DNA from 3 places in the Lysinibacillus sp. NPDC094403 genome. Region 2 is predicted to be linked to each of the others. Evidence: riboswitches for the same ligand, from Rfam matches in the RefSeq annotation. Region 2 holds a riboswitch; each other region holds the start of a gene.
What was found. A riboswitch is a leader RNA that binds a small molecule or an ion and turns the genes downstream of it on or off. The one in region 2 is predicted to bind thiamine pyrophosphate.

Region 1 (3,282 bases), on a different contig from region 2:
TTATTACAGGAATTATTAAAGGAATTATTAAAGGAACATCAACCATATATAAATTGCTAATCATCGCAATTTTCGTAATACAGTTGATATAAAAAGATTAACATAAGAACAAATGATGTAACCCCTAATTCACTACAAGAAAAAAAGTAAATTCCACAAAAAACTTGTGGAATTTACTAATTGAATACTTAATTATTATTGCAAAATATTTATCATTTATTAGTTTTAGAATAAACCATTGGTCCACTATTTCTTGTAATCCAAACTAATAGCAAACCATTTTTCTTTGTGATAGACTGTACTATATTTGATTAGAAAAGGGGGTATTCGATGACCCAGCAGAAGTCTAATAAGGCGGCTTTGTATATTTTAATGTTTAATATGTTTATCGCAATGGGGAGTATCGGAATTATTATTCCTGTCATGCCTGAGTATTTAAAACTATTTGGTGCTGCAGGACAAGTACTTGGCATGTTGATTGCAACGTTCGCCTTAGCACAATTCGTATTTTCTCCAATTGCTGGGAATCTTTCGGATCAATATGGTCGAAAAAATCTCATTATTTTCGGACTTATCGTAACAGGACTTGCACAAATTGGTTTCGGGCTTTCTACAGATGTGTGGATGCTCTTCTTGGCACGCTTTTTAGGTGGCCTCGGCTCTGCATTTGTGGCACCTCCTATCATGGCTTTTGTGGCAGATGTCACAACGTATGAGGAACGAGGAAAAGGTATGGGTATGCTAGGGGCAGCAATGTCCTTTGGGTTTATGATTGGACCAGGTATCGGTGGATTCCTCTCAAAAGTTAGTTTGCATTTTCCATTTTATACTGCTGGATGTGCAGCTATCTTAGCAGCTATTTTATCGTTCTTTTTACTGCCTGCTACAAAACCAAACACAACGAAAAAAGCGCAAAAGCGGGATAATCTTGCTAAGCAGATGGCCCGTTCAGTCCGAATGCCTTATTTTGTCATGCTAATTATCATGCTTGTATTCTCATTCGGAATTGCTAACTTCCAAACAACATTATCATTATTTGTGACAGACAAGTTTAATTACACACCTACTGATATCGCCATTATATTAGTTGTGGGTGGCGCTTTTGGTGTTGTTGTACAGATGTTTGTTATTACACCGCTGTTTAATCGCTTCGGCGAAATGAAAGTAGTGTTAGTCAATTTATTTATTGCAGCCGTTTCGATTTTCTTAATATTATTCGCATCTGGTTTTGCACTTATTTTAATTGTTGCGACAATCTTCTCTACAGCAACGACATTGATTCGCCCAGCTGTCAACACACTGATTTCAAAGCTTGCTGAAAATGAACAAGGCTTTGCAGCTGGTCTGAATAATGCGTATATGAGTCTTGGTAATATGATTGGTCCAGCTTTAGCAGGTATATTATTCGATTGGAACATGAACAGTCCTTATATATTCGGGTCTATTGTTTTAATGGCTTGCTTCTTCCTTGCCCTTATTTGGACAAGGAAAAAAGCACCACACCTTATGCATCCTGATACAGAATAGCCAGAAAAGTTATTGACTATTTTTGGTATTATGCTACATTATTAGGAGAAAAATTAATAAATAAATTTACTTACCACTAGGGGAGTCTTTAAAAGGCTGAGACGTATATGGTGATATACGGACCCTTTGAACCTGATCTAGTTCACACTAGCGGAGGGAAGTGGCGACACTTGCTTTTTAATATGTAAAAATGCAGGGCCGCTTCCTATTGTTTTTAGGAAGCGGCTTTTTCACGCTCTAGCGGCGGAACTCACATGTTTAGCGGCGGTTCTCTCGCTTTTTGCGGCGGAACTCCCTAGCTACCGGCGATAACCTATAAAATTCACATTTCAAAGGAGTGGAAATTATGTCAATTCGAAAATTAACAATCATGGCCTTATTAGTAGCAATTGCCGTAGCAGGTTCTACCTTCGTTTCAATACCAACGGGAATTGCGCGTGCCTACCCTGTACAACATGCCATTAATGTTATTGGCGCTATCATTCTTGGACCATTGCCTACTGTTATGGTCGCCTTTGTCACAGCAATCATTCGTATTTTAACAGGCACAGGCTCATTACTAGCTATACCCGGTAGTGTAATTGGTGCTATATGTGCATCTCTCGCCTATAAATACAGCGGCAAGCAATGGCTAGCAGGTGTCGGTGAAATGTTTGGGACTGGTATTATTGCCTCACTTATTGCAGTACCTTACGCACATTTATTAATGGGGACATCCGTTGCTGCTTTATTTTTCATGCCAGCCTTTTTAACCTCAAGTACTATTGGTGCTATCTTAGGCTTTGTCGTTGCCAGCAATTTGCGTAAAACAGTATTTGTAACTAACCTTAACACTACGCCTAAATAGCTTGATTTACAGCAATTGAAAAACGTTACTTCCTTTAATGGCAATTAATAAAGAAAGTAACGTTTTTTGTTCCAAACAAATTCACCCATACTTCAATGGTAATCCCATTTCATGCGCAATTAATAAAAAGTCTTTTTTGCTTATTTCAAAATGACCAAACCTGAATTTATAACCATACTTCGATTTATCTTCTACAAATTCTAAATAATCTAAGATCCTTTTTATTGGTACTGCCTTTGCCTCTTTATAGAAGTCTATATCTCTTCTAAAAGGAATAAAATTTTCTGCCATTTGGAACTCGTATATTCGCTCGTCTTTTATTCTTCCAATTGCGGTAAATGCTCTTACAGGCTCATTATCATCAAGACTTTTTTTAGGAGAATAATATATAATCCAGTCTCCTTTTTTCATTCGTTTCAAAGGTCTTTCTTTGCCATGGCATAGTTGGCCGAATCCACCCTCAACCCCTTTTTGCACATGAGTAAGAGATACCACGCCAATCCAATATTTTGTGTCTCTTTCAGTCATAGGAAGAGCTCTCCTTTTATTTAGGGATCATCGTAAACGATTTTATTTTTCCATTTTCAAGAATCAATTTTTCTTCCAAAATCACTGGGTTTGGCAAACCATCCCAAGTAGTCGTAATGATAGCAACACATTCTATATCATCGCCTTCAATAGTTTGGATAGTTAACTTAAATCCTTTCGGCATAGGTGACATGTAAAAGTTCTGTATTTCTTTTCTTCCTTTAAATATTTCACCTTTAAAATCTTTTAATTCTCCCTGGTCCGCATACATGTCAGATAAATCCTGACCCTCTACTTGCGCTCTTTTCAAATACTCATTCATAACCTCTACTGCTTTCATCTGTCATCACTCTTTCTTTTTTATTGATAAGACATCCGCC
Region 2 (3,282 bases):
AAATTATCCATTTAAAATTAACAAAGATCTTAAACTAAACTGCCCGTTAGATAAGAAAAAAGAGCTGCATACGCAACTCAATGATCTTCAAGTAAAGCACTCCATTGAAGATAATTTAACTATCTTCGACGTTTATAACTATTTCCCCAAAAAACTTCTCATTAAAATATATTTCTAATTTCCATAATCCACTTATAGGGAACACCATATTCGATGGGATATGGGAATCGGCAAAGTTATTAGGGCTAATGGAAGTATTGGAATATTGCCATACTGTATCATCGCCAGATACCAACACGGGATGTTCTTTCCCTTCTTTGTCAATTCCAACTACTTTAAAATCACCACTGATACTATCTTTATCTCCCCAAAAATGCCACATATACTTATTTGCTTTATTAGCAATAATCTTTTCTTCTACTGCTTCATCTTTTTTACCCGAACCGACCAAAAAACCAACTTTCCCTTCTTCGCCAATCAATAAATACTCACCTTCTGTCCCATCACCCAAAGTAACGGGCAATGAAAAAGTAGAACTTACCTCACGAGTTTCTTTTTTATCAATATTGTTACAACCGACAAGTGTCATTAAGAATTGCATAGAAATCAACATAATCATTTTGTTCCTCATATTTATCCCCCTCTTACCAACCAGACATTCCCTTTCATTTAGTAATTTTGTTAAATTCTTCTTAGATGAACGATATTCTATAGTACTACTTCAACATTCTTATAAATATCCCTTCTTCTTCAACTAACCTGTATCGTTAGTTGAATAGCAACAATCTTTTCGCAAAAGCAAAACAAAAAACCCTCCACTAATGTGAAGGGCATACTAATTATGATTTGCGTTGCATTAATTGAGGTGCTGCCGTAAATAGCAGAACACCAACAATTGCTGTTAAAATCGTTGCTGGTAGCATATATGTTCCATTATAAATGATTGAATAAATCCACGCATTTTGGTCGCCAGCATACTCTGCGAAAAATACAGCGCCCCCAATGGTATGTGTTGCATAACGTAAGAAGCCTGCTAATACAGTTCCTAAAATAATATAAAGCGCCATTTTCTTTTTGTTTAAATCTTTAGCAGCCTCTAGCACAGGTTGACGAACAACGGCCGCCAATCCCACAACTGTAAAGGCAACACCATAATCGAGTATGCCTTGAAGCCAATGCACAATAGTGGCACCAAACATTGTTTGCATAACACCAATGAGTAAACCCGTTGTCATGCCTGGAATAAGTCCCCAGCGAAATGCTATTAATATTATTGGCACCATCACTAGACTAACAGAGCCACCTTGTGCCCATACTTTAAAAGAAACCTGATCTAGCACAAGACCAATCGCTGCAAATATCGCAATCTCCACAAGCATTAAAAGTTTTTTATTGTCCATAAGTATTCTCTCCTTTGTTCCGATGTAGGATACAAGAGCAGGAATAGAAATCAGTTGGCAAATATGTCCCTATCTGGCATCAATAAAATAAAAACGATGCCAGGACAGAGCCTCACATCGTAAAAGTGTCGGTTTCTATCCACATCCCTACGCAAGTGTTAACTTACAGGTTCGAAGAGTCAAGGCATTACGTGCCCAGTCTCAGCTGACATCATCAGCTCCCCTTGTGGTCGTTACATCTTAATTTATTTGAACAACCTCATTTTACTCAAACACTGTTACGATTACAACCTCTTCTACATTATTTTTTGAAACTTTGCTGTTTTTCATGCGTAAATATAAAAAAAGGAGGTACTACTATGGAGAACCAAAAAATTTTATCTGCCTTTAGTTATCTCAGTATTTTATTCGCACCTTTTATTGTGCCATTAGTCGTTTACTTTGTTACAAAAGATAGCGACGTAAAGAGTCACTCTATTCGAGCACTAATATCACATTTAATCCCAGTAGCATTCGGAATTATATTATTTGTCGTCTTTGTCTTCTCAACTTTATCATTCAACACCAATTTCGACCCTGATTCAGGTAGTAATACGTTTCTTATCATTTGGTTTGCTTCATTCGCAATTTACTTACTCGTTTCAATTGGAATCGTTATTTGGAATATTATCCAAGCTGTTCGCGTTATCCGATAAGTTTCATTTCAACCTTGAACAGCTAGTACTAAAAGGAGCTGTTATTTGTGAAAGTATCTAAAGTAATCAAAGTCGCAGTAAAATTAGCACCTATCGCTATCCCCATTGTAAAAAAAGTAATCGCTGCAAAGAAAGGAACAAATCCTAACGTAACTAAAAAATGAAAAAGAGGCGTATTTCCACACAATGGAAACACGCCTCTTTTTTTATTTCACTTCAAAATATGTTTGACTTTGACCGTTCATCGCTTTTTCCACATGCAACACAGCTGGCATTGTAGCTTTTAACTCTGCAACATGAGAAATGACTCCAATCATACGCCCAGAATCTTGTAAATCAATAAGCGTATCAATCGCCTTATTTAACGCTTCTTCATCGAGAGAACCAAAGCCCTCATCAATAAACATCGTTTCAATGCGGATATTACCTTGAAAACTTTGAATGACATCTGCCATACCAAGGGCAAGACTTAAAGACGCATTAAACTTTTCTCCCCCTGATAATGTTTTCACATCTCGTAATTGATCCGTATAGGCATCATACACATCTAGCCCAAGCCCACTTTGCTTGGCATGCTTTTCTAAGCGATCTGAACGTCGTAGTTCAAACTGACCGTTGGATAGATGATAAAGCCGGACATTTGCTGCCTCTGTAATTTTATCTAAATAATTAATTTGAATATAACGCTCAAAGGACAGCTTTTTCTCATTCTGCCCATTTAGCATTGCATACAGTTCCTTCACCCGTCCCGCCTCTTTTTCAAGTAAACGAATCTCCTGTTCGGTCCCCTCAACTTTTTCGATAAAGTCTGCACAAGCCTTCGCAAATCCTTCCATTTGTTGCAATACTTTAAAGGCTTCCTCATATGTGACACGAAGCATCTCTAACTTTTCTTCCATTGCCGTTAAATCTTGTTTTTCTTGCCCTTTAAGATGCTTTTCACCCTCAGCAATTTGCACCTGTAATGTGTGAATTTGTAGTGCATAATCACTGCATGCCTTCCGTAAAGCTTCTATTTGCACTATACTTCGCTTCCCAGCAGCAAATTCTTCATAGCTTTCAAAGCCTGCTTCCTTCATACTTACTGAAAATTGCTCGCGTTTTTCATCCATTTTTAGCTTTAATTCCTCAAAAGCCTGTTTCGCTATTTCTATCGCCATTCTAGTATTATTTGCTGCTTCTTTGGC
Region 3 (3,282 bases), on a different contig from region 2:
TAAAACGGTTGAATAGGTTTGAAACATCTCTACTGGTGATGATTTTTTCTTATGATTAGAAGTCTTAGGTGAAGGTTCTGGTATATAGGTTTCTGTGATGAAGAATAAGGTCATGAATACAGATAACAAAGAGATGAGTGATATCCCAATAAATAGCTCAAATAAGTAATTTTTAAAAAGAAATGCTCCAATAATTCCTCCAATTGCAGTTGATAAATTCCCCAACCAGTAGCTAATTGTAAATACGAGCTTTCTCGATTCGGAATTAGTAACATCAATCATCATAGCTTGTGCGGCAGGCTGAAACATTCCTCCACAAAACATATTGATGATGAAGAATGCTGCAGAAATATAAGGAAGGTTAAACCAAGGTGAATTACAAAGTGCTATAAACAGATAAGAAAGCAAAATCCCAATTTCAGCATAAAACATTATTTTTTTTCGCCCAATTTTATCTGAAACATGCCCTCCGATAAACCCTCCAATGACACCACTAATCACTATTACTATAAGAATAATAGCCGTTTTAGTAGCTCCGATATTTTGAGTAAAATAAATTGCCAGAAAAGGGATAACAGCCATAGAAATAAGGCCGCCTAGAAATTGCATGGCTAGGCGAAGTTTGATGTTAGGATGGATATCTCTCAATTTCATATAATCACTCCAATTTAATAATATATTGTCTACTGCTGTTGGTCGGGCAAAGGGGGAGGTGGCTTATTTATTTGAGATTGGTCCAAATAATCTCAGAGCTTGTCTCGATATATTCTTCTGCATGACGTTTGTATATTCATCAATAAATGTTAAACGCATTCCGTTTAAGATGGATAAGTATGACTCAGCAATTAATGAAGGTGATTCTTCATAAAAGTACCCAAGCCTTTGACCTTCTTTAATAACCGAATAAATACTGTCTATGAATACTTTTACGAAATCATCTAGTTCCTTAAAAAGCTTTGGGAAACGATCAGGTCTTGCAAGAATCTGCTGAATAAGACGTAAGTATTCACTTCTCGTTGAAAAAAGTTGTATATGGCAATCTATCATTTCCTTCACAACTTCAAGAGGCTCACCTTTAAAATGTTCTTCTATCTCCATAAAATAAGGTTTGATTTCTTCCAGTGGCTCCAAAATAGCTACTTCATAAAGTGCTTCTTTTGAATCAAAATATGTAAATACGGTACCAAAGCTAACACCAGCTTCTTTTGCTATGTCAGCAACTTTTGTCTCGGCAAATCCATTCACACTATATAATTTAATGGCGGCGTTTAGGATAGTAGATCTTTTTCTCTTCTTTTTTTCATCATTAGTAAGTATAGTTTTCATTTAAACATTCCTTTCATAATAAATGATTGATTAATCAATCAAATTTTATTGTAATTTGTTACCATTGTCAATATAACGAAAGAATTTTTTGTATTTTTAGTTATTAATTACTTTAAAAGCATGAGGCCTCAGTTACAGTGGTGATTTTTTACCTTGCTTTCTTTAAGGAACGTTTTACAAATGAGGCTGTGAAATAATAATTCAGCGCTAACGATAAACAGCCCCTTGTCAATTCCGGATTGATATGGGTATAATAATCACGAAAAGTTCATATGGAAAGAATGTAGGGGGGCTGGTAGTTGCCAGCTGAGATTGTGTCCGATAGACGCTGACCCTTTGAACCTGATTTGGCTCGTACCAGCGTAGGGAACATCTATTCAAAAAAAGAAAGTTTTTGATACTGTTTACAAAACGTCTGGGAGGAATCCTAGGCGTTTTTTTATGTTTTTGTAGTATGTGTAAACCTAGGATACATACAAATTGGAATACGCTTTCTTCTGGTTATAACATTCGTTCATGAACACTTTCACATTACTTACTGGGAGGATTCAACATGAAAAAATGGTTATTTATTCTGATGGCTGCACTTATAACATTAGTCGGCTGTAGCAAAAAAGAGGAGACAAAGGATAAAAACGATGCGAATGCATTAAAAAAGGTATCGGTGGTTCTCGATTGGACACCGAACACAAATCATACAGGTTTATATGTAGCGAAAAAGCTTGGCTACTTTAAGGAACAAGGCTTAGATGTTGATATTTTATTACCTGGTGAAACGGGTGCTGACCAGCTTGTAGCTTCTGGGAAGGCACAGTTTGGCGTAAGTTATCAGGAAGGGATTACACAGGCACGTGTGCAAGATGTACCTTTAGTATCGATTGCAGCGATTATTCAGCATAATACTTCTGGCTTCGCATCTATTGCATCAAAAGGCATTAAGTCTCCAAAGGATTTTGAAGGTAAAACATACGGTGGTTGGGGTGCACCACTTGAAAAAGCTGTCCTACAATCACTTATGCAAACACAAAATGCGGATATTAATAAGTTAGATATTGTCAATGCAGGCGATTTAGATTTCTTCACAATGATGAAAAAAGATATTGATTTTGCGTGGATTTATTATGCATGGACAGGTATCGAAGCAGAACTTCGTGGCGAAAAGCTGAACATGCTATATTTAACAGATTATAGTGATCAGTTAGATTATTACACACCTGTACTAGCTACAAATGAAAAAATGATTAAGGATGACCCTGAGACAGTAAAAGCATTTGTCGCTGCTGCAGCAAAGGGCTATGAATATGCGATAAAACATCCAAATGAGGCAGCTGATATTTTACTAGAAGCGGTACCTGATTTAGATAAAAACCTTGTGCATAAAAGTCAGGAATGGCTAGCGGATAAGTATCAAGATGACGCTGCACAATGGGGCGAGCAAAAGTTAACTGTCTGGGAAAACTACGCGAAATGGATGACAGACAACAAAGTATTAGAAGGCGAATTTAACGCAAAACAAGCATTTACAAACGACTTTTTACCGAAAAAGGAGACGAAGTAGTATGGCAAACTCATTAATTAGTGTACAAATTATCCCGAAAACTGAAAAATATGAAGATGTGATCCCATTTGTTGATGCAGCGATTGCGGTTATCGACGCTTCAGGGGTTAAATACGAAGTTCATCCATTAGAAACGACAATGGAGGGTGAGCTATCGACTTTGCTACAAATCATCGAAAAAATGAATGACAAGATGATTGAGATTGGTGCTATCAATGTCATTACGCAAGTGAAAATTTTATATCAGCCATCAGGTATTACAATGGATACATTAACGGAGAAATACCAGTGATGAAACAGGCTTTCAAACAAGGGAGGACGATAATTTTTATCGTCTTCCTCTTATTCATATGGGAACTAATTGTCCGATTTGCTGATATTCCGCGTTGGCTTGTGCC

Region 1: it holds a riboswitch for thiamine pyrophosphate, as region 2 does, so the genes downstream of both, thiW (energy coupling factor transporter S component ThiW) here and thiT (energy-coupled thiamine transporter ThiT) in region 2, are expected to answer to the same signal.
Region 3: it holds a riboswitch for thiamine pyrophosphate, as region 2 does, so the genes downstream of both, ACQKMV_RS05860 (ABC transporter substrate-binding protein) here and thiT (energy-coupled thiamine transporter ThiT) in region 2, are expected to answer to the same signal.

What each region holds. Positions count from the first base shown of each region.
Region 1 is NZ_JBNNTL010000001.1:424,760-428,041, reverse strand. It holds gene ACQKMV_RS01860 (MFS transporter) at 331-1,527, shown strand; TPP riboswitch at 1,596-1,703, shown strand; gene thiW (energy coupling factor transporter S component ThiW) at 1,874-2,374, shown strand; gene ACQKMV_RS01850 (EVE domain-containing protein) at 2,456-2,902, opposite strand; gene ACQKMV_RS01845 (hypothetical protein) at 2,919-3,242, opposite strand.
Region 2 is NZ_JBNNTL010000013.1:52,407-55,688, forward strand. It holds gene ACQKMV_RS17415 (DUF4871 domain-containing protein) at 116-631, opposite strand; gene thiT (energy-coupled thiamine transporter ThiT) at 840-1,400, opposite strand; TPP riboswitch at 1,528-1,635, opposite strand; gene ACQKMV_RS17425 (DUF4870 domain-containing protein) at 1,760-2,095, shown strand; gene ACQKMV_RS17430 (SbcC/MukB-like Walker B domain-containing protein) at 2,302-3,282, opposite strand, start outside.
Region 3 is NZ_JBNNTL010000002.1:325,893-329,174, forward strand. It holds gene ACQKMV_RS05850 (MFS transporter) at 1-654, opposite strand, end outside; gene ACQKMV_RS05855 (TetR/AcrR family transcriptional regulator) at 718-1,326, opposite strand; TPP riboswitch at 1,602-1,712, shown strand; gene ACQKMV_RS05860 (ABC transporter substrate-binding protein) at 1,880-2,884, shown strand; gene ACQKMV_RS05865 (thiamine-binding protein) at 2,886-3,176, shown strand; gene ACQKMV_RS05870 (ABC transporter permease) at 3,176-3,282, shown strand, end outside.